Regions from separate parts of the Variovorax sp. VaC1 genome, predicted to be linked through region 2. Evidence: riboswitches for the same ligand, from Rfam matches in the RefSeq annotation. Region 2 holds a riboswitch; the other holds the start of a gene.
The links. A riboswitch is a leader RNA that binds a small molecule or an ion and turns the genes downstream of it on or off. The one in region 2 is predicted to bind S-adenosylhomocysteine.
Positions count from the first base shown of each region.

Region 1: another riboswitch for S-adenosylhomocysteine. It lies ahead of metH (methionine synthase); the one in region 2 lies ahead of ahcY (adenosylhomocysteinase).

Region 1 is NZ_JBIGLT010000007.1:536,525-552,233, forward strand. It holds gene ACGLHS_RS27870 (amino acid synthesis family protein) at 1-376, opposite strand, end outside; gene ACGLHS_RS27875 (amino acid synthesis family protein) at 430-1,071, opposite strand; gene ACGLHS_RS27880 (UPF0280 family protein) at 1,093-1,998, opposite strand; gene ACGLHS_RS27885 (6-hydroxynicotinate reductase) at 2,160-3,797, opposite strand; gene ACGLHS_RS27890 (ferredoxin--NADP reductase) at 4,101-4,874, shown strand; gene ACGLHS_RS27895 (TetR family transcriptional regulator) at 4,897-5,661, shown strand; gene ACGLHS_RS27900 (amidohydrolase family protein) at 5,616-6,815, shown strand; gene ACGLHS_RS27905 (GtrA family protein) at 6,946-7,338, opposite strand; gene ACGLHS_RS27910 (glycosyltransferase) at 7,335-8,360, opposite strand; gene ACGLHS_RS27915 (ArnT family glycosyltransferase) at 8,357-10,183, opposite strand; gene metH (methionine synthase) at 10,250-12,964, opposite strand; S-adenosyl-L-homocysteine riboswitch at 13,038-13,113, opposite strand; gene ACGLHS_RS27925 (triacylglycerol lipase) at 13,247-14,293, shown strand; gene ACGLHS_RS27930 (lipase secretion chaperone) at 14,308-15,240, shown strand; gene ACGLHS_RS27935 (PACE efflux transporter) at 15,253-15,690, opposite strand.
Region 2 is NZ_JBIGLT010000002.1:1,003,110-1,018,818, reverse strand. It holds gene ACGLHS_RS11695 (peptide chain release factor 3) at 1-432, opposite strand, end outside; gene ACGLHS_RS11690 (hypothetical protein) at 521-2,710, opposite strand; gene ACGLHS_RS11685 (GNAT family N-acetyltransferase) at 2,853-3,461, opposite strand; gene ACGLHS_RS11680 (alpha/beta fold hydrolase) at 3,458-4,528, opposite strand; gene ACGLHS_RS11675 (hypothetical protein) at 4,525-4,959, opposite strand; gene ACGLHS_RS11670 (alpha/beta fold hydrolase) at 4,977-5,897, opposite strand; gene phaP (TIGR01841 family phasin) at 5,918-6,418, opposite strand; gene ACGLHS_RS11660 (hypothetical protein) at 6,565-7,206, opposite strand; gene ACGLHS_RS11655 (hypothetical protein) at 7,366-9,450, opposite strand; S-adenosyl-L-homocysteine riboswitch at 9,615-9,683, shown strand; gene ahcY (adenosylhomocysteinase) at 9,747-11,186, shown strand; gene ACGLHS_RS11645 (TlyA family RNA methyltransferase) at 11,195-11,971, shown strand; gene metF (methylenetetrahydrofolate reductase [NAD(P)H]) at 11,982-12,806, shown strand; gene ACGLHS_RS11635 (septal ring lytic transglycosylase RlpA family protein) at 12,896-13,501, shown strand; gene ACGLHS_RS11630 (23S rRNA (adenine(2030)-N(6))-methyltransferase RlmJ) at 13,524-14,474, opposite strand; gene rplM (50S ribosomal protein L13) at 14,693-15,124, shown strand; gene rpsI (30S ribosomal protein S9) at 15,137-15,529, shown strand.

The sequences.
Region 1 (15,709 bases), on a different contig from region 2:
TGCCCTGCTTCTTGGCCGAAGGCACGAGCGCCGCGCCCTTTTCAACGGCCACGCGCAGCGGCGCGCCGAGCTTGGGGTGCAGGATGGCGGCGGCATGTTCGAGCTCGCCGCGCTCGCCGACGATGGCGGCCTTGCCGTAGCTCTGCGCCTGGCCGGGCTCGATGCCTAGCGCCTTCACGGCCTTCTGGCCGAGCAGCGCACCGAGCTCTTCGCCGATGGCGATGAGCTCGTCGAGGTTCTCGCTGTAGCGGCCGGCGTAGGGGTTCTCGATGACGGCGATGGCGACGGCGCGGCGCGTGGGCGGCGTCACGTCCTGGCCCATTTCCTTGCGGGTTTCATCGACCTGGATGACGAGCTTGCGGATGTTGGCGGTCATGTTCTGTGTGGTCCTTGTCTTGTCTCTTTGGCTTGTCTTTGTGCGCGCGGGGATCAGCGCAGGCCGTCCCACTTGCTGATGTCTTTCGCGAGCAGGCCACCGACGCGGGCGTGCACGCGGTAGCCGGTGCTCATTGCGAGGATGAAGACGATCTCGTCGGCAGCCGGCGCACCGGGCACGCGCACTTCGATGGCGTCGAACTGGCCGCGCACGTAGCTCGCGTTGATGTTGGTGAGCGGCACGTCGAGCGCGGCGCCGGGCGGGCCGACCTTCTTGGTCGAAGGCACGATGGAAAGCGCATTGCCGGGCTGGCCGGTTTTTTCTTCGGCCTTGCCCGCGGTGTAGGCCGCGCGGCTGCCCTTCCAGCCGAGCAGTTCGCGCATGGCGTAGCCGCCGGGCACGTGCCAGAGCGCACCGTGCTCCAGCTCGCCGTCGGCACCGACGATGGCGCCCTTGCCGTAGGTGGCGATCTGGTCGAGCGGCACGTCCATGGCGGCGTGCAGCTTGTGCGCCATGTCGACGCCCACCGGGTCGAGCAGCGCCATCATCGGAAGGATGTCGGGCTCGTAGCGGCCGGCGAAGGGATTGGTCAGCACGGCGCCGATGGCACCGCGCACCAACGGCGTGTCGGCACGCGGTCCGAACTCGTGGTGAATGTGCTCGACATGGGTGAAGACGCGACGGATTTCGATCATGAAAAAGAACCTTGCTTTTCGTTAAGCAAATACTGAACCAACTGTCTTGGGCAGCTTGCTCTTGAGCGCCTTCGAGCATAAGGGCTCGACGAGTTTCCACTGCCCCTGGCAAACGAGTAGAACGGCCCACACGAGCCCGCCTTTTTGCAGCACCTTCGCGCAGATCGCGCCCGTATCGAGTGCGCTCCTGACCTGCGACGGTGCGAGCGGCGGCACGTCGACGGTGACGAGGGTGTCACCCAGGTCGCTGTTGTCCTTGCATTCGTTCGCGGGGCGGCGGCGGATGGCGGGGTCGTCGGCATCGACGGCGTTGGCGATCACGGTGGCGGCGGCGTCGGCCTGCGCTGCGGTGGCGGCCAGCACCGTCACGCTGTCGGCGATGCCCAGCGAGAAGCTGCGGCCGCGCCAGCCGCTGGTGGCCACGCCGCGCACGGGCTGGTCGGCGTGCAGCTCGAACTGGCCGTCGGTGGTGAGCAGGCCGCTGTTTTCGCGCCAGTCGAAACGCGCGATGTCGGCGAAGACACCGACGCGCGCGCTCTGGCCGGGCGCGAGGTGCAGCGCGATGTCGCCGCCGTTGTTGATCCATGCACGCTCGATGCCGGGGCGCTCGTAGAAGGGCATCAGCTCCTGCGCGACGGCACCCGCGACCGCCGCCATCGGCGTGATGAACATCGGCGAGAACGCGGCGCAGGCGTCCCACATGCGGCGTGCGATGACGCCGCGCGGGCGCAGCTTGTCGGTGACCGGCAGGCGCAGCAGCGGCAGCTCTTGCACCAGCTCTTCGAGCACGTGCGAGAAGCGCGCCCAGGCCGCGTCGTGCGCGGCCGCGACGGCGTACCGGTCGCCGTGCGCTTCGGCCACGATGTCGATGGGGCCGTGGTTGAAATGCCAGCGGTCGTTGTCGAGCGCTGTGCGTTGGGCGGTCATGGCTCGCCCTCGAGGGGTGCGCATTTCTCCCTCCCCTTCCGGGGGAGGGTTGGGGTGGGGGCACGCGGCGCGGCCATCGGGCGCTCTGCCCGCCCCCATCCCTGCCTTCCCCCAGAGGGGGAAGGAGCAAGAACCACGGCGCGCATCGACGCGGGCATTTTTCAACCCAGCATCGGCGCGTGACCGAGCGGCCACGGATTGGCCTCGTCGATCGCGAGCCACTGCCGCGCGAGCGGCGCGCCGTCTTCCTGCCACGCACCGCGCGCAAGCGCCTGTTCGAGCGAGAAGATGTGCCCCATGTGGCCGCCGAGCGCTTCGTAGTCGTCGCGGCGCATGCTGAATTCGATGGGCGCCACGATGGCCGGCGTGGGCACGGTGCCGAAGCTGTTGTCGGGCATGCGCATGACGTCGGCCATCACGGTGATGCCACCGCCGGGCCACACATAGGCCGGCGCGCCGCCGCAGGTGACGTTGACCAGCGCACGCTTGATGGCGCGCGTGAGCAGCACCGGGTTTTCGGTGACGCCTGCACGCAGGCTGCCGCCGGCGCCGCCGAGGAACAACACGGTGCACAGCGACGGCTCGCAGTTCTCGCCGATGCGATCAACGATGCGCTTCACTTCGGGCGGCATCGGGTGCTCGACCGGCTTGAGCGCCTCGTCGAGCACGTACCACTGCGCATGCTCGCCGGTGGTCGATGTCATGAGCAGGCGCAGGCCGGGGCGCGCGACACCCTCTTCCCAGCCTTCGATGATCGCGAGCGGATCGGCGATGTCGGTGCCGCCCCAGCCGTTGCCCGGGTTCGCCACCTGGAAGTAGCGCCCCGGTGTCGATTTGCGGCCCAGCATCTGGATGCCCGAGGGCGACATGTCGAGGCAGCGGCCGGCCTGGTGCTCGGTGAGCACGCCGGTGATGTGGTCGTCGACCACCACCACCTCGTCGGCCACGCCCGCGAACTGGCGCGCGAAGATGCCGACCGCCGCCGAGCCGCAGCCCACGCGCATGCGCTGCTCTTCGACGCCGTTGACGATGGGTGCCTTGCCGGCCTGGATGACGAGGGTGGAGCCGCCGTCGATGGTGCATTCCACCGCCTTCTTGTTGCCCAGCAGCTGCATCAGCTCGGCCGTCATGCGGCCCTCTTTCTTGCTGCCGCCGGTGAGGTGATGCACGCCGCCCAGCGACAGCATCTGCGAGCCGTATTCGGCCGTGGTGACGTGGCCCACGACCTCGCCGCGGTAGCGCACGTTGGCCTGCTCGGAGCCGAGGAAGCGGTCGGTGTCGATCTTCACCTTGAAGCTGCAGTAGCTGAAGATGCCCTCGGTGACGACGGTGACCATGTCGACGCCACGGGCTTTGGAAGCCACGATGAAGGGGGCGGGCTTGTAGTCGGGGTAGGTGGTGGACGAGCCCACGCCGGTGACGAAGACTTCGTCGGCGTGCAGCAGGTCGCCGTTCCAGTCGGGTGCGGCCACTGCGCCCGCTGCATCGGCTGTGGTGGCGGCTTCTTCGGTGGTGCGATTGAACGGCACCAGCGCGGGCGCATCGGCTGCGATTGCGCGGCGCAGCAGCACCACGGGGTCGACACGCACCAGCACGCCTTCCTTGTTGGCATAGCGGTCGCAGGCACCGGTGCGGCCGTCGGAGATCTGGCACAGCACGGGGCAGGCGTTGCACTCGACCTTGGCGGTGCTCATGCGCTCGTTGCGCGGCGGCGCCTTGCCGAAGGCGCTGCTGCCGGCTTCGGCAACCACCGGCATGTCGATGCCGGGCAATCCGTCTGTCTTGGTGTGTTCTGTCATCGGGGCGATCTCGTGGGCGTGTGTCGGGCAATACCGTCCGGCGAGGGTTGCAACAAACGTGCCGTCTGCCCGCTTGTGCGTCGACTGCCGTTTGTGTAGCATTCCCTACACTTTCATGTTGCGTTCACTACATTCGAGGTCAATGTAGCAAACGGGCCCGATGCTTGCAATGGTGTTTTCTCTCGGGGTTTTTGCCGACCAACGACAATGGAGGGTTCGAAGCCGGCCGACGGTTGCCGCCCCACAGGCGTGCATTTCGGCTCAGCCACCTTCCTCTGTTTTCAACCAACACTTGAGTTCTGTATGAGTGCATTCAGCGAAGAACGCGTCCTGAGCGTCCACCACTGGACCGACCGCCTGTTCACCTTCACCACCACGCGCGATGCGGCGCTGCGCTTCTCGAACGGTCATTTCACGATGATCGGCCTGAAGGTCAACAACAAGCCCCTGCTGCGCGCCTACAGCATCGTGAGCCCCAACTACGAGGAGCACCTCGAGTTCCTGAGCATCAAGGTGGAAGACGGCCCGCTCACCTCGAAGCTGCAGCACATCCAGGTGGGCGACACCATCATCGTGGGCCGCAAGCCCACCGGCACTTTGCTGATCGACTACACGCTGCCCGCCAAGCGCCTGTACCTGTTCGGCACGGGCACCGGCCTTGCACCGTTCATGAGCATCATCCGCGACCCCGAGACGTATGAGAAGTTCGAGCAGGTCATCCTGGTGCACGGCGTGCGCCAGGTCGACGAGCTGGCCTACCACGACCTCGTGACCGACCACCTGCCCAAGCACGAGATCCTGGGCGAGATGATCGAAAAGCAGCTGCTCTACTACCCCACGGTCACGCGCGAAGAGTTCCGCAACCAGGGCCGCATCACCGACCTGATCGAGAGCAACAAGCTCACCGATGACCTGGGCCTGCCGCCCCTGAACGTCGAGGAAGACCGCGTCATGCTGTGCGGCAGCCCCGGCCTGCTGGTCGACCTGAAGCACATCCTCGAGGCGCGTGGCTTCAAGGAAGGCAACACCTCGACGCCGGGCGACTTCGTCGTCGAACGCGCCTTCGCAGAAAAGTAAGCCAAGAGACGCCGCGCGCACGATGGCCGACAGCCGCACCGCCACGAAGTTGACCAAGCCCCAGCGCCGCATCGGCGTGCGCGAGGCGGCGGCGCAGGCCACGCGCGACAGCATCCTGAAGTCGGCGACCAAGGTGTTCGCCAAGTACGGCTACGACGGCGGCAGCGTGGAGAAGATCTCCAAGGCGGCCAAGTCGTACGACCGGATGATCTACTACTACTTCGGCAGCAAAGAAGGCCTCTTCATCGCGGTGCTCGAAGGCATCTACCAGCGCATGGACGATGCCGAGGCCGCCATTGCGCTCGACGCGAGCCGCCCCGTGGAAGCGCTCACCGAAGTGATCCGCTTCGTGCTCGGCTACTACCGCAAGAACCCCGAGTTCGTGACGCTGCTGAACACCGAGAACCTGCACAAGGGCCGGCACATCTCGAAGTCGCTGCGGGCGCGCGAGTATTCGTCGCGGGCGGTGGCGATCATTTCCGAGATCCTGGCCAGCGGTTCTTCGCAGGGCCTGTTCCGCAAGGACCTCGTGGCTCGCGACATCTACCTGCTGATCGCGTCCACCGGCTATTTCTACACCTCGAACCGGCACACGCTGACCGCCTTCCTCGGCGAGCCGCTGGAATCGCCCGAGGCGATCACGCACTGGGAAGACTTCGTGATCGAGACCGTGCTGCGCACCGTGCGCGCGGACGACATACAAGACAACAACTCCCCACCCCACGACGAGGACACCACGAAATGGCAGAAATCGCAGCCGGCGCAAAGTCGGGCAAGGTCGTCATAAAGAACATCGGGCTGCTGCTCTCGGGCGACATCGACAAGCCCATCCTCGACGCCGACACCATCGTGGTGAACGACGGCCTGATCGTCGCGGTCGGCAAGGAGAAAGACTGCGACCTCGAAGGCGCCCAGACCGTCATCGACGCGCGCAAGACCTGCGTGGCACCGGGCCTGATCGACAGCCACGTGCACCCGGTGTTCGGCGACTGGACGCCGCGCCAGGGCCAGATCGGCTGGATCGACTCGACCATGCACGGCGGCGTGACGACGATGATTTCCGCGGGCGAAGTGCACCTGCCCGGCCGCCCGAAGGACATCGTCGGCCTGAAGGCATTGGCCATCACCGCGCAGCGCGCCTTCGACAACTTCCGCCCCGGCGGCGTGAAGGTGCTGGCCGGCGCGCCGGTCATCGAAAAAGGCATGGTCGAGAGCGACTTCAAGGAACTCGCCGAAGCCGGCGTGGGCCTGCTCGGCGAAGTCGGCCTGGGCTCGGTGAAGGCCGGCTACGAGGCCAAGGAGATGGTGGCCTGGGCGCGCAAGTACGGCATCCAGAGCACGATCCACACGGGCGGCCCGTCGATCCCGGGCTCGGGCCTGATCGACAAGGACGTGGTGCTCGAAGCCGACGCCGACATCATCGGCCACATCAACGGCGGCCACACCTCGCTGCCCGAGGCGCATGTGTGCGAGCTGTGCGAGAAGAGCTCGCGCGCCATCGAGATCGTGCACAACGGCAACGAGAAGGTCGCCATCGCGGCAGCCAAGGCCGCGCTCGAACTGAAGTGCCTGCACCGCGTGATCCTGGGCACCGACGGGCCCGCGGGCTCGGGCGTGCAGCCGCTGGGCATCCTGCGCATGGTGGCGATGCTGTCGTCGATCGCGAACATCCCGGCCGAGCTGGTGTTCTGCTTTGCCACCGGCAACACCGCGAAGATCCGCAAGCTCAACTGCGGGCTGGTCGAAGTGGGTCGCGATGCCGACTTTGTCTTCATGGACCGCGCGCAGCACTCGCCCGCGCCGGGCCTGCTCGAAAGCGTGCAGCTCGGCGACATCCCGGGCGTGGGCATGGTGATGATCGACGGCATCGTGCGCTGCGGCCGCAGCCGCAACACGCCGCCCGCGACAGAGATTCCGGTAGTGGTGTCGGGCGCGCACTGAGAGCGTCAGTGCTTCCTCTTTCTCCCTCCCCCTCTGGGGGAAGGTTGGGATGGGGGCAGGCTGGATGCCCGATGGATGCGCCGCGTGCCCCCACCCCAGCCCTCCCCCAGAGGGGGAGGGAGCAAGACGGTTACTTCGAACGGAAGACCAGGAAGCGCGCCGACAGAAAGTTCGCGCCCATCCCCGCGATGCTGCCCACTGCCACGCCCAGCGCGGCAGCCCAGCGCCCCTCGACCCAGTGCAGTGTCAGCACATAGGCGCCGTAGTTCAGCACGGCGCCCGCGACCATGGTGGCCAGGTAGCTGAAGTACTCACGCCAGATCGAGCCCTTTGCCGAGACGCGCGTGGCAAAGGTGTAGCGACGGTTGAAGGCCCAGGTCGTGGTGGCGGCCGCCAGGAACGAGACGACCCGCGCCACGTACCAGCCGAGCATCGGCGCCAGCAGGTACAGCAGCACCACGTCGACCACGAGACCGATCACGCCGACCACGGCGAACGAGAGGAACTCGCGGCCGAGCTTCATCGTTGTTGTTGCTGCTGCTGCGTGATGCGGTCGCGCACACCCGGTATGGCCAGGTAGCACAGGCGCTTGGCCTCCTGCCGGCCGAGCGTGACGGTGTGCATCACGATGCCGCACACGAAGGACAGCATCGCCGCCAGCATCGCGCCGGTGGACAGCACAGCCGTGGGCAGCCGGGGCACCAGGCCGGTGTGCATGTAGGTCATGAGCAGCGGCACGGCCAGCGCGATCGATGCCACCATGAGCAGGGCCGCGATGATCGAGAAGAACTGCAGCGGCCGCTCGCTCACGAAGAGCTTGCAGATGGCCTTGAGGATGCGCCAGCCATCGCGGTAGGTCGAGAGCTTGCTGTGCGAGCCCTCGGGCCGCGTGCTGTAGGCGGTGCTTTCCTCGGCGTAAGGCATGCGCAGTTCGAGCGCGTGCACCGTGAGTTCGGTCTCGGTCTCGAAGCCGCGCGACAGTGCCGGGAACGACTTCGCATAGCGCCGCGAGAACACGCGGTAGCCCGAGAGCATGTCGGTGAGGCCGCCGCCAAAAAGCTGCACCACCGCGCCGGTGAGCAGGCGATTGCCGAAGCGATGGCCCTTGCGGTAGGTCTGCGCGTCCTGGCCGTCGTCGACCCGGTTGCCGACCACCATGTCGAGGTTGCCGTCGACCAGCCGGTCGATCAGGCGGCGCGCGGCGCCGGTGTCGTAGGTGGCGTCGCCGTCGACCATGACGTACACGTCGGCCTCGACGTCCGCGAACATGCGCCGCACCACGTTGCCCTTGCCGGGCGCCGCCACGTGCGTGACGATGGCGCCCGCCGCGCGTGCCACGGCTGCCGTGTCATCGGTCGAGTTGTTGTCGAAGACGTGGATCTCGGCCTCGGGCAGCGCCGCGCGGAAGCCCTCGACCACCTGCGCGATGGCCAACGCTTCGTTGTAGCAGGGGATGACGGCGGCGATGCGCAGCGCCGCACCGCTGCGGCTTCGGCTCGCGGAAGAAGCGGCGAAGGAGGCGGCGGAGAGATCGGCGTCGGTCATGGTGCTGCGCTCGGAAGGATGCTGTAGGCCCGGCTGCCGTCTTTGTCGAGCAGCAGGTTGAAATGGGTGTCGAAGCCGGGCCGCGTGGTGAAGATCGGCACCATCTCCGGCGACATGACGATGGCGGCGAAGCCCTGCTGGGCCAGCTTGCGCGCCATGTCGGCGGGCGGCAGCAAGAGAAAGTCGGCATAGCGCCACGGGCCGAGCGTATCGCCCCAGATCGGGTTCGGGCCGTAGTAGATCGCCTCGCTCAGCGCGATCTGGTAGACGCGGCCGGTGGCGTTGCGGCGCATGTAGTCCATGACGGCATAGCCCGGCACGTTCTTGCGCAGGAAGGCTTCGCGCGCCTCGGGGTCGGGCGAGATCATCGCCACCTTGGCCGCGGTCTGGCGCACGGCGACGGCGGCCAGCACGGCGAGCAGCAGCACGGCCACCCAGTCGCCGACGCGGGCGCCGGAGCGCGCGGTGTTGCGGCTCATGGCGCCGGTGAATGCGGTGTTGGCTTCGGTGGCCGGCGTGCGCTTCGCGCCGAAGACGCGGCGCACACCTGCGGCGATCCAACCGAAGAACACCTGCCAGCCCACGGCCGCCGTCATCGCGAGCAGCGGAAACGAGGCCATCAGGTAGCGCGGATAGCGCGAAGTCACGGCCCACACGATCACCGAGTACAGGCAGAACCAGCCCGCCGCGCGCACCGCCGCGGAACGCTTCCAGAACACGCTGAAGGGCGCCAGCACCACCAGCCAGATGAGCGGGTTCGGCATGGCCGCGTGCGCGCGCACGTCGTCGACCTGCCGCACGTAGTCCTCGGGCACCCATTCGGTGAAGCCGAAAACGCGGGCGCCGATGGGGATGAAGGGGTCGCCGGTCATGACGGCGTTGCGCGCGTACCAGTAGAGGCACGGAATCACGAAGCACAGCAGCGCGAGCGCCCAGACCTTCGGCCGGCGCTCGTGCCAGACGACGAACAGCGCCACCAGCGGCAGGAAGACCAGCGCCTGGTACTTCGAGCCGGCCGCCAGCCCCAGAAAGAACGCAGCCAGTGCCAGCCAGCGCGCGCCGCTGTGCACGGGCTCGGACTCGCGCCACCACCACAGCGACACGCAGGCCGTCAGCACGAAGAGCGCCACGCCCATGTCGATCAGCGCGTTCGAATAATCACCGAGCCCCAGCCAGATGGCCGCACCCACAAGGCCGGTGAGCCGACTGGCATGCAGCGTGCCCAGGCGCAGCACCATCACCACCGACAACGCACCCGCCAGCCCGTTGAGGAAGTGCGGCAGCACGTCGTCGCCCACCTGCAGCGCGGCGGCGTAGAGCAGGTTGTAGTTGTACGGGAACCAGGGGTAGCGCAGCCACGCGTGGATGCCCAGCGAGCCGTTCTGCGCGACCTCGCGCGCATAGGGCAGGTGGTACATCAGCTCGTCGAAGGCGGCGGGCGGTGCGAGCGGCGCGACGAGCGCGGGCAAGGCAACCAGCGCCAGCGCGACCATCGCGACCCTGTCGAACCATGTCCACGGTGCCACGGCGGCATGGGCGCGCAGCGCACGTTGCTCGCGCAGCCATGCGGGCAATTGCAAGGCAGCGGCCACCACGCCGGCCGCGACCAGCGCGATGGTGGCCTCGACCTTGAAGGCACCGAAGATGGCCAGCGCCTGGAACACGCAGATGAAAAGGCCGACGCCAAGCGCCACGGCCACGGCGCCTTCGAGCCACGCGTCGCGCCGGGGCGGCGGCGCCAGGCGGGCCAGCACGGCGCGTCCGGCACCCCAGCAGCTGATCACGAAAATCGCCAGTGCCGCGTAGTGCGCGGCTGCAAACATCAGCTTCTGAATAACAACTCCCGGTGCCGGGCGGCCACGCCGGCCGGCAGGTTCAAAGAAGAACGCTCAAAGATTGGGCGCCAGCAGACGCTCGAGGTCGGATTCGCTTTCCTTGCGTCGCGCGGCCTGGTCCTGCAATTGGTCGTGCCCGATCTTGCCGACGTTGAAGTACGTCGCCTCGGGGTGGCCCAGGTAGAAGCCGCTCACGCTGGCGGCGGGCATCATAGCGAGGCTTTCCGTCAGGGTCATGCCAATGTCCGCGCACGCCAGAAGGTCGAACATCGGCCGCTTCACGCTGTGGTCGGGGCAGGCCGGGTAGCCTGGCGCGGGGCGGATGCCGCGGTACTTCTCGCCGATCATGTCCTCGTTGCTCAGGCCTTCGTCGGGCGCGTAGCCCCAGAAGTCGGTGCGCGCACGGTGGTGCAATGCCTCGGCGAAGGCCTCGGCCAGCCGGTCGGCCAGGGCCTTGAGCATGATGGCCGAGTAGTCGTCCAGGTCGTCGATGAAGTACTTCTCTTTTTTCTCGACGCCCAGGCCGGCGGTGACCGCGAACATGCCCACGTAGTCTTTCAGGCCGCTATCTTTCGGCGCGACGAAGTCGGCCAGGCAGCGGCTGGGGCGCATCACGCCGTCGATCACCTGCTTTTCGGTCTGCTGGCGCATGCCGTACCAGGTGAGCGCGACTTCGCTGCGCGTCTCGTCGGTGTACAGCTCGATGTCGTCGTCGTTCACCGTGTTGGCGGGCCAGAAACCGACGATGCCGCTGGCGCTGAGCCAGCGCCCTTCGATCAGGCGCTTCAACATGCGCTGGCCGTCGGCGTACACGCGCACGGCCTCGGTGCCAACGATCTCGTCCTTCAGGATGGCGGGGAACGGGCCGGCCAGGTCCCAGGTCTGGAAGAAGGGGCCCCAGTCGATGTACTTGGCCAGTTCGGTGAGGTCGAAGTTCTTGAACACGCGCCGGCCGATGAACTTGGGGCAAGGCGGCGTGTAGTTCGTCCAGTCGATCGGCGTCTTGTTGGCGCGCGCCTTGGCCAGCGGCCACATCGGCACCTGCTTCTTGTTGGCGTGCTGGACGCGCACCTTCTCGTAGTCGGCGTTGATCTCGTCGATGTACGCGGTGGCCTGGTCGCTCAGCAGCGACTGCGCCACGCTCACGCTGCGCGAAGCATCGGGCACGTAGACCACGGGGCCTTCGTAGTGCGGCGCGATCTTCACGGCCGTGTGCACGCGGCTGGTGGTGGCGCCGCCGATGAGCAGCGGGATCTTCTTGATGCGGAAGTGGTCGTCCTTCTGCATTTCGCCGGCCACGTACTGCATTTCTTCGAGGCTCGGCGTGATGAGGCCCGACAGGCCCACGATGTCCGCGCCCTCGACCTTCGCCTTCGCAAGAATCTCGTGGCACGGGACCATCACGCCCATGTTCACCACTTCGAAGTTGTTGCACTGGAGCACGACGGTGACGATGTTCTTGCCGATGTCGTGCACGTCGCCCTTCACGGTGGCGATGATGATCTTGCCCTTGGTGCGCACGTCGCGGCCGGCGGCCTCGTCCTGGCGCTTTTCTTCCTCGATGTACGGAATGAGGTGGGCCACGGCCGACTTCATGACGCGCGCCGACTTCACCACCTGCGGCAGGAACATCTTGCCCTGCCCGAACAGGTCGCCCACGATGTTCATGCCGTCCATGAGCGGGCCTTCGATCACGTGCAGCGGTCGCCCACCCTTGGCAAGGATCTGCTGGTAGGCCTCTTCGGTGTCTTCGACGATGAAGTCGGTGATGCCGTGCACCATCGCATGCGAAAGGCGTTGGTTGACGTGCACCGGGTTCTCGGGCGTGCCGCGCCATTCGAGCTTCTTGCTGTCGTCCTTCGCGCCGCTCTTGGCGGTTTCGGCCACTTCGACGAGGCGCTCGCCGGCGTCAGGGCGGCGGTTGAGCACCACGTCTTCGACGCGCTCGCGCAGTTCGGGTTCGAGGTCGTCGTACACGCCGACCATGCCGGCGTTGACGATGCCCATGTCCATGCCCGCCTTGATCGCGTGGTACAGGAACACGGTGTGGATTGCTTCGCGCACCGGGTCGTTGCCGCGGAAGCTGAAGCTCACGTTGCTCACGCCGCCCGAGACCTTCGCGCCCGGCAGGTTCTCTTTGATCCAGCGCACGGCGTTGATGAAGTCGACCGCGTAGTTGTCGTGCTCCTCGATGCCGGTGGCAATGGCGAAGATGTTCGGGTCGAAGATGATGTCTTCGGGCGGAAAGCCCACCTCGTCGACCAGGATGCGGTAGGCCCGCTCGCAGATCTCAACCTTGCGCTCGTAGGTGTCGGCCTGGCCCTTCTCGTCGAAGGCCATGACCACGGCGGCGGCGCCGTAGCGCTTGACCAGCTTGGCCTCGTGCTTGAACTTGTCGACGCCCTCTTTCATCGAGATCGAGTTGACGATGCCCTTGCCCTGGATGCAGCGCAGCCCGGCCTCGATCACGTCCCACTTGGAGCTGTCGACCATCACCGGCACGCGCGCGATGTCGGGCTCGCTGGCGATGAGGTTCAGGAAGCGGACCATGGCGGCCTTGCTGTCGAGCATGGCCTCGTCCATGTTGATGTCGATCACCTGCGCGCCGTTCTCGACCTGCTGGCGCGCGACGGCCAGGGCCTCTTCGAACTGGCCGTTCAGGATCATCCGCGCGAAGGCCTTGGAACCGGTGACGTTGGTGCGTTCGCCGATGTTGACGAACAGCGTGCCCTCGCCGATGGCGACCGGTTCGAGACCGGACAGCTTCATGGGCGGAGGAACGGGAGAAGAAGAGGAGGAAGAAGCGGGAATCTGGGACATGGCCTCACCTGCGGAACAGTCGAACAGGCGAGCGTCGTTGTCGCCCCAAGCCTGACGGTTTGCCTCTGTGGCAAGCCGCTGCAACGCTCCTTGGGAAGTCGCGCATTTTAGGGCGATTCGGTCAGCCCCGGGGAAAACCCCAGTTTCCATTTCGGCGTGCATCCACAGAATGCGGCCACCGTTTCTGAACGAACGTTCGTGTTTTTCAACCAACGTAAGGGAGAGCGCCAGATGGCCAGGAAGTGGAACGCCCGACTGCAGCTTGCAGCCAACCCGATGCGCGCCGTGGCGCTTTGTTGCGGCCTCATGGCCGCAGCGGCCCTGACGCACAACGCCCATGCCGCCGCCAGCGGAACATCGACGCTGGTCCAGGCCCGCGCGACATCCGACGAGGCCAAGACCAAGTACCCGATCGTGCTGGTCCACGGCCTGCTGGGCTTCGACAACCTGCTGGGTGTCGATTACTTCTACGACATTCCCGGCAAGCTGGCCGGTGCGGGCGCCAAGGTCTACGTGGCCCAGGTGTCGGGCACCAACACCTCCGAGATCCGTGGCGAGCAGCTGCTGCAGGAGCTCAAGACCATCCGCGTGCTCGAGAAGAACCCCACGCTCAAGTTCAACCTGATCGGCCATTCGCAGGGCGCGCCGACGGTGCGCTACGTTGCGGCGGTGGCGCCCGACATGGTGGCGTCGGTCACGTCGGTGGGCGGTGCGAACGGCGGCTCGAAGGTGGCGGACCTGCTGGCCAAGCTGCCCGACGGCAGCCTTGCGCAAGGCGTGGCCGTGACCGCCATCGGGCTGCTGACGAACGTGATCGGCTTCCTCTCCGGCAAGGACCCGAGCCAGTTGCCCGAAGTGCCGCTGAACGCCCTCGCCTCGCTCACCACCGCGGGCGGCGCGGCCTTCGACAAGAAATTCCCGCAGGGGCGCCCTGCCCCCGGTTCCTCGTGCGACGTCAAGAGCGGCGCGGCCACGGTCAACGGCGTGCGCTACTACTCGTGGTCGGGCGTCTCGACCGGCTTCAGCCTGTTCGACCCGAGCGACGGCGCCCTGTCGGCGCTGGGCACGCTCTTCTTCTTCGGCGAAGCCAACGACGGCCTGCTCGCGGTCTGCACCACGCGCCTGGGCACCCACCTGGGCGACTACCGCCAGAACCATCTGGACGAAGTCAACCAGGTGCTGGGCAACACCTATGGCAGCCAGTTCCCGTACTACGAGAAGAAGCCGCCGGAAATCTTCAAGGAACAGGCCGCGCGGCTGAAGAGCGTGGGCCTCTGAAGGCGGGCGCGGGCATGCGCAGGCAATGGCCTTTCTGGGCCGCCGGCGGGGCGCTGCTGATCGCCGTCGGCGGTGGCTGGCTCGCGGCCGGGCCCGACGCGACCGATGCATCGCCGGCGGCCACCCGCGACGCCGTGGCCACCACAGCCAGGCCCACGGCAAGCCCCGAGCCACGCCCGGCACAGGCGCCCGCCGCCCCCGATGCGCTGCTGACCAGCGACCTGGTCTCCGTCTTCGACAAGGTGCTCGCCGAAGCACAGGCCGACAGCAAGGCCACCCTGATGGCCAGGGCACCCGCCCTGCTCGCCAAGTACCTGCGCGAAGACTGGCGCGTGCGCGCTTTGGGCCTGCTGGAGCGCTACGTCGACCTGCAGGAAGCCATGCAGGCGATGCAGCCGCCCACGCCCGGCGACGCGGCCTACCTGCGCCGCAGCCTGCAGGCGCGCGAGGCGCTGCGCCGCCAGTACTTCGCACCCGAGGAAATCGAAGGCCTGTTCGGCGACCAGATCCGGCAGGACAACTTCATGGCCGACAAGCTGGAACTGCTCGCCAACACCGCCCTGACGCCCGAGCAGCGGGCCGCGGCCCTCGCGAAAAGCGAGCAGGCCTGGCTGTCGCCGGAACAGCGCGAGGTGCGCAAGGAATCGGTGGCGCACCTGGACGTGATGCGCCAGACCGAGGCGCTGGACGCGCGCGGCGCCAGCCCCCAGGAGCGCTTTGCCGCGCGCAGCGAGGCCTACGGCTACGAAGTGGCGCGCGGCCTGGCGACGCTCGACCAGGAAACGCAGGAGTGGAATGCCCGGCTCGACCGCTACGCCAACGCCTCCGAAGCCGAGCAGGCCCAGTTGCGCGAGACGCTCTTCAACGACACCGAGCGCCTTCGCCTGAGCGGTGCCCTGGCGATGCGCTCGGCTGCCGCGTCCAAACCGGCGCGGCAAGGCGGTTAAGTAAGCGCAGGCTTACGCGGGTTGCGCTTCGCCCATGGCCGAGGCCGGCAGACCGAACACGCGATCGAAGGCCCAGTTGAAGATGAAGGTGTAGACCAGGAAGAACACCACCAGCCCCAGGTCCATCACCAGCGCCTGCCAGAGCGACACGCCCAGGCCCCACGCGAACATCGGCACCAGGAAGGCGATCAGCCCGCCTTCGAAGCCGATGGCGTGGGCGATCCGGCGGCGCACGCTGCGCCCGCGCACGGCCTGGCGCGATTCCCAGCGCTCGAACAGGGCGTTGAACGCCAGGTTCCAGAGCACCGCGATGACCGAGGCGGCCACCGCCAGCATGCCGGAATGGCCGAGGCCGGCGTCCGTCATCAGTGCGAGGCCGGCACTGGCGGCCACGATGGCGATGCCTTCGTAAAGGGAGATGTAAACGATGCGACGCTGAATGCCTTGCATGACTTGCTCACTGAGATGT
Region 2 (15,709 bases):
TTCGCGGTCCATCTTGTTGACGAAGGTGATGATGGGCGTGTCGCGCTGGCGGCAGACCTCGATGAGGCGCCGCGTCTGCGCTTCCACGCCGTTCGCGGCATCGATCACCATCAGGGCCGAGTCGACGGCGGTGAGCACGCGGTAGGTGTCTTCCGAGAAGTCCTTGTGGCCGGGCGTGTCGAGCAGGTTGATGACGTGGTCGCGGTACAGCATCTGCATGACCGACGAGGCCACCGAGATGCCGCGCTGCTTTTCGATTTCCATCCAGTCGGACGTGGCATGGCGCGAAGCCTTGCGCGCCTTGACCGAGCCGGCGATCTGGATCGCGCCGGAGAAAAGCAGCAGCTTTTCGGTCAGCGTGGTCTTGCCGGCGTCAGGGTGGGAAATGATCGCGAAGGTGCGACGGCGGCGGGTTTCTGAGACAAAAGACAAGGTGGGCAATCTGCGGGGGAATCACCCGATTTTAGAAGGACGCATCTCCGGCCGCCCCCGCCGGGGTCGATTGCGTCGATCCCTCGAGTCAGTTCATCAGGCCGATGTGCAACTGGCTCGCATCGCCGTTTGATGGCATTGCGAACACGAAGCGGCCGTCGTTGATCGCGAGGAACGGCGTGCCACTGGCATCGGTACCGGTCATGACCTGCCCGTTGTTCGTCACGGGGCTGAGCGTCAGTGCGAACGGTACCGTCGTGCCATCGGCTCGCTGGTAGGGGCCCGCATAGCTCGATGGGCCGGTAACCAGTGCGCCCAGTTCGCCCGCGCTCGAGTAGCTGTGCACTGCGCCGCTGAGCCACGTGGCGGAGCCGGTGGTGGGTTGGCGTGGCCCCAGGAGCAGGTAGGAGCCGAGTTTGTCGTCGCTCCCGTAAGACTGCCGGCCGAATGCCAGCATGATCTTGCGGCTCCCCACGTTTGCCACGACGAAGGTGAAGAGCGCCGAGCCGCCTCCCGAGAACAGGTACCACTGGTTCGATATGGTGGACACCACGAAGGCGCCCGGCGATGCTTCCTCGGCGCAGGTCGTGACCGGGGTCAACCTGCAGATCTTCGTCAGAGCGCCGTCCGGCCCGATGACCACCCGTGCAATGTTGGACGACAGATAGCGGGGTGCGAGGGCTGCAGGCGTGCCGGCCACGATGAGGTCATAGCTGCCCGGCAGATCGGCTTGGCTCGTGACCAGGTTGCGCGCCGCGACGAAGGGCTGGACCTGGTGTTGCGGCGTGGCGAGCGCGCTCACATAGAACGGGAACGCACCGACGATCGCGTCGTCGGTTACCCGAAACCTCGCCGTGTTCACGACTCCCGCGATGCGCGGGCTGGCAAAGACATAGGTGCCGGGATCGGAGGGGTCGGCACTGAACGTGCCGCTGCTGGTTTGTTGGAAGGCTTCGTTCATCTGGTAGGTGCCGGCATCGAAATCGAGCGTCAGCTTCACCGGATCGCGTTGTGCGGAGTAAGCCTCGTAGCTGCCGCTTCGCGGGTCGACACCGCCGTTGTCCTTGAACAGGCCGATCTGGATATAGCCCTGCGTGCCAGGATTGCGTGCGCCGACGATCACTGCCAGCGTGCCGTTCTGGGTCGCGAAATACTTGTCCACGCCGCTGCCGTTGATCAGCCGTATGCCTTGGGGCATCCTGGGGTCGACGTCGTTCACCGGCAGGGCAAGGGTGGTGGAGGTTCCCGTCGCATCGAAGCTGGTGCGCGAAGTACTAGTGGGCCCAAGGAGGTTTGTGCCCCAGCGGCCGTCCGAGGAACTGCCGACGTAGCGCGCCGTGGGCCACGTGGTCAGGTCGCGCAGTGCGATGCGGAAGGGCCGCACGTCGGGGGCCGTGGGACTGCTGCCTCCAAGGAGCGCCACGTTCTGCCCGCCGATGCGTGCCATTCGGAACCCCAGCACGTCGGTGGGCGCGTTGACGTTGGTGCCGGTCCAGACGAAATCGGCTCCTGGCGTGATCGTGTAGACGCGCCGCGATTCGAGCGGACAAGCTTCTGGCTGGTTGATCGCGCTATCGAAGCACATCATCAAACGCGTGCCCTTGCCCGAGATGAGCATCGGGACGATCTGCGAGTCGGCGCTGCCGTCGCTGTTGAGGCTGATGCCCAGGCGGTTGTATTCACCGTCGAGCTGCGCGGGGTCGGTGACGAAGGCGCGTGCCGCGATGAAGGAGGTGATCTGGTAGCTGACCGGGTTCGACCACGGCTTCTCGAATGGGAACGCGCCGACGATGGCATCGGCGGCAATGCGAAAGCGCGCCGTGTTCACCGCGCCGGTGATGCGGCTGCTCGCGAAGAGATAGGTGCCCGGCTCGCCCGGGTCTTCGCCGAAGATCCCGGACGTCGCTTCGCCCAGGTTGTCGGTCAGCGTGTAGCTCTTGGTGTCGAAGTTGATGCGCAGCTTTTGTCGTGTGCCGTTGGTGCCGTTCGCGGCATAGACGTAATACAGGCCGTTGCGCGCATCCTCGGCGTTCAGGCGCGCGGTGATGGCTTGTGCGTCCAGGGCTGGGCTCGTTGCCGCCTGGGCCGTCAGAGACGGCGCCTCTTCGCCGCCCGGTGCCCGAAGCGCCGGCGAATCTGGAAGGGCAAGCCCGCTGGCATCGGCGGCCATTGGCGCGGCGATGCCGTTCCCGCCGCCACTTCCTCCACTCCCGCCGCACGCCGTCAGGCCGAGGCACAGAACAACCGTGCTCCACAGCACGGCAAATGTCGTCTTCATTGCTTTTTCTCCGATCCGCTCTCACCGGTGCAATGCGCACCGATCTCGCGCCCCCTCCGGGCACCGATGGATCGTAGCTTTAGACGCTAATTTCTGAACGCTTTTGGCAACAAAAAACCGCGCATTTGTCTTTGTCGATCCTCTAGAAAGCCTCCGTCATCCCGTACGCCCGCATCTGCGCCTCGAACCGGGCCACGTCGTGGCTCAGCACCACGAGGTCGTGCGTCACGCCCTGCCGGTCTTTCACGTGCTTGCTCAACAGCGCCTCGGGGCGAAAGCCCAGGGCCTGGAAGACGGCGATGGCGCTGCGTTGGTCGACGGTCATGCGCGCGACGAGTTTTTCGGCGCCGCGTTCGATGGCCAGCGCGCAGACTTCCCGCGCGAGCCGGTGGCCCATGCCGCTGCCGCGCAACTCGGGCGCGGCCAGCACGCGCAGCTCGGCCACGTGGCTGGACCACGAGTGCGGATCGCGGATCACCGCCGCACAGGCGAGCACCGCATCGCCGCGCACGGCCAGCAGGCTGTCGATGTCGCCGCGCTCGATGGCGCGCACCCAGGCGTTCATCACCTTGGGCTGCGTGATGTCGCGCGGCAGAAAGAGCAGGTCGTGCGCGGGCAGGGCCTGTGCAAAGGCCAGCACGGCGGGCGCGTCGTCGGCGGCCATCAGGCGCAGGACGATGTTGCCTTCACTGGTCACCACGCTGCGCGGATAGGTGCGCGAGAAAGTGTCGGAAACGGCGGTGATGGTCATGTCGATCGCACTCCAAGCCATTCGTCGAGTTTGGGCCACAGCCGGCGCACGGCGTTGGTGCCCGCGGCCAGGCTGACGTGGCCGCCCTTGAGCACCACCTCTTCCTTGTCGGTCGAGCCGATGTTGGCAATGAGCGGCTGGCCGGCCTCGTACGGCACGATGTGGTCGTGCTGCGCGAGCGCATGCAGCACGGGCACCTTGATGTTCTTCAGCAGCACCTTGCGGCCGCCCAGTACCAGTTCGTTCTTGTAGAGCTTGTTGTCCCACATCAGCTCTTTCACGGTCTGGCGGAAGTACTCGCCGGCCAGCGGCAGCATCTCGTTGCCCCAGCGGTCGAACATGCGGTACGACTTCACGAACTCGTCGTTGGCCATGTTGTCCCAGAGCTGCACCACGCCCGCGCTGCGGCCCGCGGGGCGCAGCATGTCGAAGGAGGCGAACAGCATCTCGGGCGGCACGTTGCCCACGGTGTCGATCAGCCGGTCGACGTCGAAATAACGCCGGTCGGACCATGCATGAAAGAGCTTCATGCGGCTGAAGTCGATGGGCGTGGTGAAGAGCGCAAGGTTCTTCATCGGGCCGCCGGGGTGCAGCGCCGCATAGAGGGTCGAGAGCACGCCGCCCATGCAATAGCCGGCGATGGTCACGTCTTCCTCGCCCGAGTCTTCCTGCACGCGGCGGATGGAATCGGGAATGAAGTCGAGCACGTAGTCTTCGATGCGCAGGCGCTTCTCGTCGGGGCGTGGCGCATTCCAGTCCATCACGTAGACGTCGTAGCCCTTGAGAAGCAGGTACTCGACCATGCTCTGGCCCGGCGCGAGGTCGAAGATGTAGGCGCGGTTGGTGGTGGCCATCACCATCAGCACGGGCACGCGGTAGATCTCGTCGACCAGCGGGCGGTAGTGGTACAGGCTCAGGGTGCCGCGGCGATGGATTTCATCTTTCGGCGTCTGGCCGACGGCCGGTGCGGTGGAAGTGAGGAAGTCGAGGCCCTTGATGTTGCGCTGGATCGCACGCTCGATTTCTGCGCCGATGTCGGGCAGGGCGAGATCGGCGAGGGAACTCATCGCGTGCGCTTTCCGGCGGGGCGCTTCCGGGCTGGCGCTTTCGCCGCCGCGGTGGGTTGTGGCGCGGCCGGCGGCTGTTTCGTGCGGCGCGGCTTGATGGGCGGCGCGGTGGCCGTTGCACTGGCTGCCGGGCTGCGGCCGCCTTCCATCGCGCGGCGGATGTCCGCCAGGTGATCGTCGATGCGCTGCAACTGCTCGCCCAGCGCCTGGATGTCGGCGCGCGTCGGCAGGTTCAGCAGCGTGAGGTAGCGCGCCATCAGCTCGCCCAGCGTCTTTTGCGCCGTCAGCGAGGCGTTCATGCCGCCATGCATGCCCTGCCGGAACGGGTCCGAGGCCATGGTTTCGTTGGCGAACTCGTTGGTGTTTTTCTCCCACTGGGCCGTGAGCTCGCGCCAGATGGCCATGGGGTCGAGGGACGAGAACTGGGTCATGGCTGGAAGCCCCGTCGTCAGTGATCGCGGCGCTGCGCCGTGTGCGCGGCGATGGCGTCGATGATCTGTGGCCACATCGAGATCGGCAGCGCGTGGCCCATGCGCGGAATGCGCAGCAGCCGCGCGCCGGAAATGGCGTCGGCCACGTCGACGCCGCATTCCACCGGCACCAGCGGGTCGGCGTCGCCGTGGATCACCAGCGTGGGCACGCGCACGTCGCGCAGCGCCGGCTTGCGGTTGCCCGACGCGAAGATCGCCGCCAGCTGGCGCGCCACGCCGGCCGGGTTGAGCCCGCGCAGGAAGGTGAGCTGCGCGCGCTCGGCATCGCGTGCCTCGTCGAGCGGAAAGGCGTCGGGGCCGCGCAGCACGCGCCACACCTTGGCGTAGTGCGGCAGGTAGGCCTCGAAGGTGGTGGGCGAGGGCGTGAACAGCACCGCCATCGCCTCGGGTGTGGGCGGCGGCAGGCCCGGGCTGCCGGTGGTCGACATGATGCTGGTGAACGAATGCATCCGCTGCGGATGATGGATCGCCAGCTCCTGCCCGATGGCACCGCCCATCGAGGCGCCGACGATGTGCGCGCGCTCGATCTTCAGCGCGTCGAGCAGGCCGACGCAGTCGTTGGCCATGTCGCGCAGCGTGTAGGGCGCCTGCAGCGGCTTGCCCGCCACGGCCTGCAGCATCAGCGCCTGGATGTCGGGCACGCCGAGGTGCGAGAGGTGCGTCGAGTGGCCGATGTCGCGGTTGTCGAAGCGGATCACCCGGTGCCCGCCCGCCTGCGCAAGGCGGGCGCAGAACGCGTCGTCCCACGCAACCATCTGAGCACCGAGGCCCATGATGAGGACCAGCGGTGGCGCGCCAGGGTCGCCGAAGCTGTCCCACGCGAGCGAAACGCCGTTGACGGGCGTGCGATGTTCGATGTTGTGCGGAACGGCGGTCATGGCGCTGCCGGCTTGCTTGCTTATTTGCGCTGCAGCAGCTTGGTCACTTCGTCCACGTTGGATTGGATGCGCTGGCGCACCACGTCGAAGGCATCGGCCTGCGACTTGGCGGCGAGGTTGGCCAGTTCCTTGATGTCGTCGATGGCGCGCTGGAACGACTGGCGGCCCAGTTCGTCGAGCTTGGCGAGGTTGGCCTTGGCGTCCTTGCCGGGCATTTCCTTGGCTGCCGCCTGCCATTCGGTGATGGCGCTCTTGATCATTTCCGTCTGCCGCTGCACCACGGTCTGCAGGCCTTGGTAGGACTTCTCGTTGGCCTGCATCAGTGCCTGCAGGTCCTTGCGGCCGCTTTCGAGCAGCTTGCCCGCGCCACCGGTCAGGTTGAGTTCCTGCAGGCGGTCGGTCATGCCCTTGAGGTTCTTCAGCGGGTTGAGCATGTCGGCGGCGCTGGGGGCTGCCGCCTTGCTGCTGCCACTGCTGCTGGCAGTGGTCTTCTTGGCGGCGGCTTTCTTGGCAGTGGCCATGGTGCGGTATCTCCTGTGCGGGGTGAACGGGTGGATGGCAAGGACCAGCCGGACGGCAAAAGTCCCTCGCCACGATACGCCGCACCGGCACGGCCAAGCTCACCGCAGCGAAAAAAATGCCTGCGGGATTTCCCTTGGATGGCCGATCACATCGGCGGCGCGAAGCCGTTGCGGCCGGCCGTCACGCGCAGTGCCGTGGGCGTGCCGTTCTTTTCCTGTGCGTTCACCAGCACCTTGGCGCCGGGCACCAGCAGGGCCTCGGTGCCGGGGCGGAAGGTGACCACCGGCACGTCGGGCGGCACGATCACGGTCTTCTCGCCGCCCTTGTAGGTCAGCCGCAGTTGCTGTCCGCCGCGCACCGATTTCGGCGCGGCGGCAAGGTCGGCCACGGTGGCGTTGGTCATGGTGCTCTGCGGCAGCAGGTCCCATGGGCGATGGCCTTCGCCGGTGCCGCGCGCGGCCTCGGGGAACACCACCACTTCGAGCGCCTTCTGCGTGCCATCGGCCTGCGGCATGGCGGCGGTGCCGATGAAGCTGCCGCGCTTGATGTCGGACAGCTTGATGCGGTAGACCTCCGACACCGCCATGTCAGCCGGGCGTGCCAGCGAGACGACTTCGCCGCCACGGTCCTGCACGACGAGCGTGCTGGCATCGACGCGCACGAGGGTGCCGCGGATGCGGACGGTTTCAGCGTTTTGGGCCGATGCGGCAAGCGGCAGGATGGCGGCGCTCAGGCCGAGGGCGGTGGCGAGCAGGGCTCTGGATGCATGGGGCGGAAAAGGCAGCATGGTGGCTTTCGGGCGATGGGGGAGGCCAATGTACGTCCCGCTCGCGAAACGTGCAGGCCGCAGACTTAGCCCTGAATGAGGAAGAAAAAAGGCTGCATGCCGCGCGATGCGGCATGCAGCCTGCGGCCCTTTCCGCGAAGGGCTCGGCGCGTCGGTCGGTCAGTCGATCAAGCCGATCTCGAGCGCGCCCGCGGTGGCCGGGTTGCGTGAACCGACCATCGCGAAGAGCTTGCTGCTCTGGCTGGCGAAGTGGTAAGCGGGGCCGCTGAACGTTGCCGCGCGCAGGTTGAGCGGGCCGATGGCGCCCATCGAGCCCAGCGTCGCATTGAGCGTGGCCGTGGTGCCATCGGGGAGCGCTTGGGTGCGCGCGTAGCTGGTGGCGTCGATGGCCGTGCTGCCCCAACTGCCGTTGGTCGCCCCGCCGCGCGCGACGATGGTGGGCCAGTTCGTGCGCTCGGGCAGGCCGATGCGGAACACCGAGGTGGTGGGCGTCGAAGGCACGATGCCGGCCGAGAGATAGACGTTGTCGCCGCCGATGCGCGCGATGCCGAAGTTGCCGTTGTCGGAGGGATTGGCCACGTTCACGATGTGCCAGGTGTCAGCGGTCGGGCCGGCCGATACGGTGTACGTCCGCACGGACGCCGCAGGGCAGTTGTCGATGCGGTAGATCACGTTGTCGTTGCACAGATAGAGCGCGGTGCCGCCGTTGGCGACCTGGATCTGCGTGATCGACGAATCGGCAGCCGTGGCCGTCAGGTTGATGCCCAGACGGTTGTAGACACCGTCGAGATCGGCCTGTGCCTTGACCAATGCACGCGAGGCGACGAACGGACGCACCGCGTAGCTGGCCGGCGTGACCTGCGCGACCGCGAACGGAAATGCGCCGACCACCGTGTCCGTCGCGAGGCGAAAGCGTGCCGTGTTCACCGGGCTGGTGATGCGGCTGCTGTCGAAGACGAAGCTGCCGGCTTCGGTGCTGTCGGCCGTGAAGCTGCCGGATGCGGTGGCGCCGGTGTCGTCGGTCATTTCGTAGCGCAGGCTGTCCATGTTCAGCGCCAGCGTCTGCCGCGAGCCGTTGCCGGCGTAGACCTTGTAGCGGCCGTTGCGCGCATCGGGTGCGGTGCCGGTGTCGATCAGGTTGATCTGGATGTAGCCCTGCGTGTTCGGGTTGCGCGTGCCGACCACCACGGACAGCAGGCCGTTCTGCATCGCGTAGTACTTGCGCGTTCCGTTGGCATTGAGGAGGCGGATGCCATCGGGCTGCGACGGGAAGGTGCCGCTGACCGGAAGCGTCAGGCTGCCGTAGGTGCCATCGAGGCTGGTGGCCGTGCGCACGGAGTTTGCGGTGTCGATGGCATTGCTGCCCCAACTGCCTTCGGTCGACGCGCCGACACCCCGGGTGGCAGGCCAGTTCGAGGAATCGGGCAAGGCGATCCGCAGGTATTGCACCGCTGGCGTGGTGCTGAGGCCCGCGCTCAGGTAGACGTTCTGTCCGCCGATGCGCGCCATGCGGAAGCTCGCGGTTTCGTTCGCGTTGGCTGTGTTCGTCGCGACCCAGGCGTCGTCGGCTCCGGCCGCGACCGTGTACGTTCGCTTCGAGGCGGCGGGGCAGAGGTCGATCTTGTAGATCACGCTGTCGAAGCAGAACTCCAGCAGCGTGCCGCTGCCCGAAATGCGCATTGCGAGCATCTGCGAATCCGGCCCACCGGGGCTGCGCGTGGCGGCGAACCGGTTGTAGGTGCCGTCCAGTTGCGATGCGGTGGTCACGAAATCGCGCGCGGCCGCGAAAGGCTGCACCGCGTACGTGGCGGGGCTCGAATACGCCGTCTGGAACGGGAACGCCCCGACGATGGCATTCGCCGCCACGCGGAAGCGCGCCGTGTTCACCACCGCCGCAACGCGGCTGCTGGCAAAGACGTAAGTGCCCGGTTCGGTGAAGTCCTCGCTGAAAGTGCCCGATTCCGCCGCGCCGAGGTTGTCGGTCATCGTGTAGCTGCCGGCGTCGAAGTCGACCGACAGCGTCTGCTGCGTGCCGTTGGCCGCATACACGCGGTACGTGCCGCTGCGCGCATCGGCGCTGTCCAGTGTCTTGGTGGTCGCGGCTGCAACCGCGACCTTGGCTTCCGGCTGGACGGCGCCGCTGGCCAGCGGCAGCCCGCCACCCGCTGCGCCGCCACCACCGCCTCCGCAGGCCGCCAGCAAGGCGGCCAGTCCACAACCCGCGAGATATCTCGTCATCCTCATGTTGAGCCCTCTTCTTGTCGTCTGATGGGCTCGGCAGCGAGCCGGCTGGCTCCTGAACCGAACCGGGGGAAATCGTAAAAAGAGGTGTCTTCAACGCTGAGGCTGACAAATGCCGGCCCAAATCCCCCGGATTGGCTCAGCCTTGCACCCCGTCTACAATCCGCCGTTCCGAGGAGCGTTGCAGCGCCATCAGGCGTGAGGCTCGGACCACATCGCAACCACGCTCACCCGCTGTTCTCGCGGTGAGTCTTTTCCCCGTACGCAGTGGCATCTTTCAAACCAGTTTTGGAGTTCTCATGAGCGCTGTTCTCAAGCCGACCCCCGTTTCGACCGCCGACCAGGCGATCGCCGACCTGTCCCTTGCCGCCTGGGGCCGCAAGGAAATCCGCATTGCGGAAACCGAAATGCCCGGCCTGATGGCCATCCGCGAAGAGTTCTCGAAGGCGCAGCCGCTGAAGGGCGCGCGCATCACGGGCTCGCTGCACATGACCATTCAGACGGCCGTGCTGATCGAGACGCTGCAAGCCCTGGGCGCCACCGTGCGCTGGGCCTCGTGCAACATCTTCTCGACGCAGGACCACGCCGCCGCGGCCATCGCCGCCTCGGGCACGCCGGTGTTCGCGATCAAGGGCGAGTCGCTCGAAGACTACTGGGGCTACACCCACAGCATCTTCGACTTCGGCCCCAAGGGCTCGAAGGGCGAAGGCCCGAACATGATCCTGGACGACGGCGGCGACGCCACGCTGCTGATGCACCTGGGCCAACGCGCCGAGAAGGACCAGAGCGTGCTGGCCAACCCGACCAGCGAAGAAGAACGCATCCTGTACGCAGCGATCAAGGCCAAGCTGGCTGTCGACAGCACCTGGTACACCCGCAAGTCCGCCGAGATCATCGGCGTGACCGAAGAAACCACCACCGGCGTGCACCGCCTGAACGAGATGAGCGCCAAGGGCACGCTGCTGTTCCGCGCCATCAACGTGAACGACTCGGTCACCAAGAGCAAGTTCGACAACCTGTACGGCTGCCGTGAATCGCTGGTCGACGGCATCAAGCGCGCGACCGACGTGATGATCGCCGGCAAGGTGGCTTGCGTGGCCGGCTACGGCGACGTGGGCAAGGGCTCGGCACAGGCACTGCGCGCACTGTCGGCCCAGGTGTGGGTCACCGAGATCGACCCGATCAACGCCCTGCAGGCCGCGATGGAAGGCTACAAGGTCGTGACGATGGAATACGCCGCCGACAAGGCCGACATCTTCGTGACGACCACCGGCAACAAGGACGTCATCACGCACGACACGATGGCCAAGATGAAGGACCAGGCCATCGTCTGCAACATCGGCCACTTCGACAACGAGATCGACGTCGCGTCGATCGAGAAGTACGAGTGGGAAGAAATCAAGCCGCAGGTTGATCACATCACCTTCCCGGACGGCAAGAAGATCATCCTGCTGGCCAAGGGTCGCCTCGTGAACCTGGGCTGCGGCACGGGCCACCCGAGCTTCGTGATGTCGTCGTCGTTCGCGAACCAGACCATCGCCCAGATCGAGCTGTTCACCAAGCCCGACGCTTATCAAGCCGGCAAGGTCTACGTGCTGCCCAAGCACCTGGACGAAAAGGTCGCGCGCCTGCACCTGAAGAAGGTCGGCGCCATGCTGACCGAGCTGACCGACGCACAAGCCGCCTACATCGGCGTGAGCAAGAACGGCCCCTACAAGCCGGACACGTACCGCTACTGATCGGCTGCATGCGCGCTGATCAATTGTTGGTGGAGCGCGGCCTTGCCGCGTCGCGTTCGCAGGCCGTGCGGCTCATTGCCGGCGGTATGCGGTGGCGCGATGCGGGCACGAGCGACGCGTGGCGCTCGGTCGTCAAGAACAAGGACGACGTGCCCGAGTCCGCCGAGCTGGAACTGGTCGATGCGGCCGAGGCGCGCTATGTGTCGCGCGGCGGCCTGAAGCTCGAAGGGGCACTGCAGGCCAGCGGGATCGATCCCGCCGGCAAGCTGTGCTTCGACGTGGGCCAATCGACCGGCGGCTTCACCGATTGCCTGCTGCAGCGCGGTGCGACGAAGGTCGTGGGGGTCGATGTCGGCCACGGGCAACTGCATGCGAAGTTGCGCGAGGACGAACGCGTGGTCGCCATCGAAGGCGTCAATGCGCGGGCTCTCTCGTCGGACGATCTGGAAGAAGAGGGCGAATCGCGCTTCGACCTGATCGTCGGCGACCTGTCGTTCATCTCGCTCACGCTGGTGCTGCCGGCCGTGGTCGAGTTCCTGGCCGATGACGGCCGCCTGCTCCTGCTGGTCAAGCCGCAGTTCGAACTGCAGCCCGGCCAGGTCGGCAAAGGCGGTATCGTGCGCGACGAGTCGATGTATGCGGTGGTCGAAAAGCGGCTGCGCGACGCCTGCGAGGCGCTCGACCTGCGCGTGCTGCAGTGGTTCGACAGCCCGATCGCCGGCGGCGACGGCAACCGCGAGTTTTTCATTCACGCCGTTCGCGCGGATTCTGCGAACGGCTCTTAAGGAGACGCAGGTGCGCCTTCCGCTGAGCTTCGAATTCTTCCCGACCAAGACGCCCGAAGGCGCGGTCAAGCTGCGCGCCGCGCGCCAGCAGCTGTATGTGCGCAAGCCGCAGTTCTGCTCGGTCACCTACGGCGCAGGCGGCTCCACGCACCAGGGCACTTTTGGCGCGGTGCAGGAGATTCTGTCCGAAGGCGTCGACGCCGCGAGCCACTTCTCGTGCATCGGTGCCACGCGCGCCACGGTGCGCGAGCAGCTCGCCGAGCTGAAGGCCATGGGCGTCAAGCGCCTGGTGGCATTACGCGGCGACCTGCCGAGCGGCTACGGCATGGGGGGCGAGTTTCTCTATGCGAGCGACCTCGTGGCCTTCATCCGCGAAGAGACCGGCCGCGACTTCCACATCGAGGTGGCCTGCTACCCCGAGATCCATCCGCAGGCGCGCTCGCCCGAGGCCGATCTGCAGGCCTTCGCCGCGAAGGTGAAGGCGGGGGCCGACTCGGCCATCACGCAGTACTTTTTCAGCCCCGAGGCCTACTTCCGCTTCGTCGACGACGTGCGCAAGCTGGGGCTCGACACGCCGATCGTGCCGGGCATCATGCCGATCACCAGTTCGACGCAGCTGATGCGTTTTTCGGACGCCTGCGGCGCCGAGATTCCGCGCTGGATTCGACTGCGGCTGCAGGCCTTCGGCGACGACACGGCATCGATCAAGTCCTTCGGCCTCGACGTGGTCACCGACCTGTGCGCGCGCCTGCGCGACGGTGGCGCACCGGCGCTGCACTTCTACACGATGAACCAGTCGGCGGCGACGCTGGCTTTGCTGGAGCGCCTCGATTGAAGGGGCGCGCGGCCGGAGCGGCGGGGGCGCTGCGCACGGGGCTTCGGGTGGCCTTCGTCGCTGCGACCTGCGTTCTCGCGGGCTGCGCCATGCCGCCGGCCACCGAGGCGACGGCCGATGGGCAATTGAAGCCCCTGGCACGCGCACTCGCCGTGCCGCCGGGCGTGCCGGCGCGCTCCGATGTGCCTTCGGTGCGCTACGACCTGGCCGTATCGGGCACCGGTGAACTGACGCCCGACGATGGCGTGCCGGGCGACGACGGCCCGCGCGACATCTTCGAGCGCGGCGGTGCTTCGTGGTACGGCATCCAGTTTCACCAGCGCAAGACCGCCAGCGGCGAGCGCTTCGACATGACCGCCATGACGGCGGCGCACAAGACCCTGCCTTTCAACACGCGCGTGTGCGTGCGCAGCCTCGTGAACGGCAGCGAAGTGCTGGTGCGCATCAACGACCGCGGCCCTTACGCGCTGGGCCGCGTGATCGACCTGAGCCGCGCGGCCGCAGACCGTATCGGCCTGACGGGGCTTGGCATCAAGCAGGTCGCACTGACCGTCGTCGACCGGGAGGGCATGCGTTGCGGCGGCCTGCCGGTGGAGCCTGGCGATGCACAGGCTCCCGCCGCGGTGGCTGAACGCGCCAAGGCACCGGTGCCTGCGCGACGCAAGGTGGCCGTGCCGCCTCGCCGTCGGCGCTGAGAAGAAAGAAAAGAAGCCGGCTTCAGCCGCCCGAATCGAGCGAGAAGGTGGCGTGCCGGTCTTGCGCCAGGCGCTCCGCCAGTTGCGGCAGCGCGGCCGCAAGCAGCGGCTTCAGCGTGTACGGCGGATTGATCAGAAACATGCCGCTGGCCGGCAGGCCCGGCCGGTGTGTCTCGCCCGAGGCGTCGGTGGTGATCTTGCTGGACTTGACCGTCAGCGTGGCGTGCAGCCACGGCTTGCCGGCCTTGGTCGCCATCGTCTTCAGGCGCCGTGGCAGGTCGTGCGCCTCGGGGCGCGGAATGATCGGATACCAGACGGCGTAGGTGCCGGTGGCAAAGCGCTTGAGCGCCTCGGCCGCGAAGTCGAGCACGCGGGCGTAGTCGCTCTTGATCTCGTAGCTCGGGTCTATCAGCACCAGCGCGCGGCGCGAGGGCGGCGGCAAAAACTTGGTGGCGCTGCCGAAGCCGTCGTCGCGCAACACGGCGATCTGGCGGCCGGCTTCGAGCTGGGCGATGTTGGCGTCGAGCGTGCGCGCGTCGGTCGGGTGCAGCTCGAACAGCTTGAGCTTGTCGTGGTCGCGCAGCAGATGCTGCACGATGAATGGCGAGCCCGGGTAGATGCGTGCGCCGCCCTTGGGGTTGAAGTCGTGGATCACGCTGAGGTAGCGCGCAATCGCGTCGGCCAGCGGTGCTTCGGCCTCTGGCGCTACTTTTTTGGTAGCGGATTTCGCTGCGGGAGCAGGCGTGGCGGGCTCTTTCTTGCCGGAAAGCAGGCGCAGGATGCCGTCGGCCGCTTCGCCGCTCGTGCCGGCGTAGTCGCCGTCGAGCCGGTACAGGCCGGCACCCGCGTGGGTGTCGACGACGGTCAGCGCTGCCTCTTTTTCAAGCAGATGGTCGAGCGTGGCAATCAGCACCGTGTGCTTGAGCACGTCGGCATGGTTGCCGGCATGGAAGGCGTGGCGGTAACTGAACATAGGGGGAGGATGGTAACGGTGTTGGGCCGTGCATATGCAAATTTGCCAGCACAAGGCCATTCTTTATATAATCGCGGGCTTCGCAGCGTTTTTGTGGCCCCGCGGCGAAGAGCATTTACCCGTTCTGCGGGCATGCAAAACCCACCTAAGAGATTCCCATCAGAGGAACGCCGACCGTGGAAAAGGGCCCGACAAACCCTCTTCAAAGAGAAAAACTCATGACCAAAACGTTCAGCGCCAAGCCCGCTGACGTGACGCACGAGTGGTTTGTGATTGACGCGACCGACAAGGTCCTCGGACGAGTAGCCAGCGAAGTTGCTCTCCGTTTGCGCGGCAAACACAAGGCCATTTACACGCCTCACGTCGATACCGGTGACTTCATCGTCATCATCAACGCCGCGCAACTGCGCGTCACCGGCGCCAAGTCGATCGACAAGGTGTACTACCGTCATTCGGGCTATCCCGGCGGTATCACGGCGACCAACTTCCGCGACATGCAGAACAAGCACCCGGGCCGCGCCCTGGAAAAGGCTGTCAAGGGCATGCTGCCCAAGGGCCCGCTTGGTTACGCGATGATCAAGAAACTCAAGGTGTACGGTGGTGCCGAGCACCCGCATACCGCCCAACAGCCCAAAGTGCTGGAACTGTAAGGAGCCTTGAGAATGATTGGTGAATGGAACAATGGCACCGGCCGTCGCAAATCGAGCGTCGCCCGCGTGTTTCTGAAAAAAGGCACCGGCAAGATCACGGTCAACGGCAAGGACATCCAAGAGTTCTTCGGCCGCGAAACCTCGATCATGATTGCCAAGCAGCCCCTCGTGCTGACCAACAACCTCGAAGCTTTCGACGTGATGGTCAACGTGAACGGTGGCGGCGAATCGGGTCAAGCCGGCGCCACGCGCCACGGCATCACCCGTGCCCTGATCGACTACGACGCAGCGCTCAAGCCCGTGCTGAGCCAAGCCGGCTTCGTGACGCGCGATGCGCGTGAAGTCGAACGTAAGAAGGTCGGTCTGCACTCCGCCCGTCGTCGCAAGCAGTTCAGCAAGCGCTGATCCTGTTCCTTGCGAACACAAAAGCCGCCTTCGGGCGGCTTTTTCGTTGCCAGCACCTGGTGCGCGAGGCATCCGACCCCACTTGCATCGGGGTGCACGCCGCAGCCCGCCTGCCGGAAATGCGGCATTGCAGTAGCATTCGTTCCATTGGCCGCATGTCCGGCCCCCCAGGAGTAACCA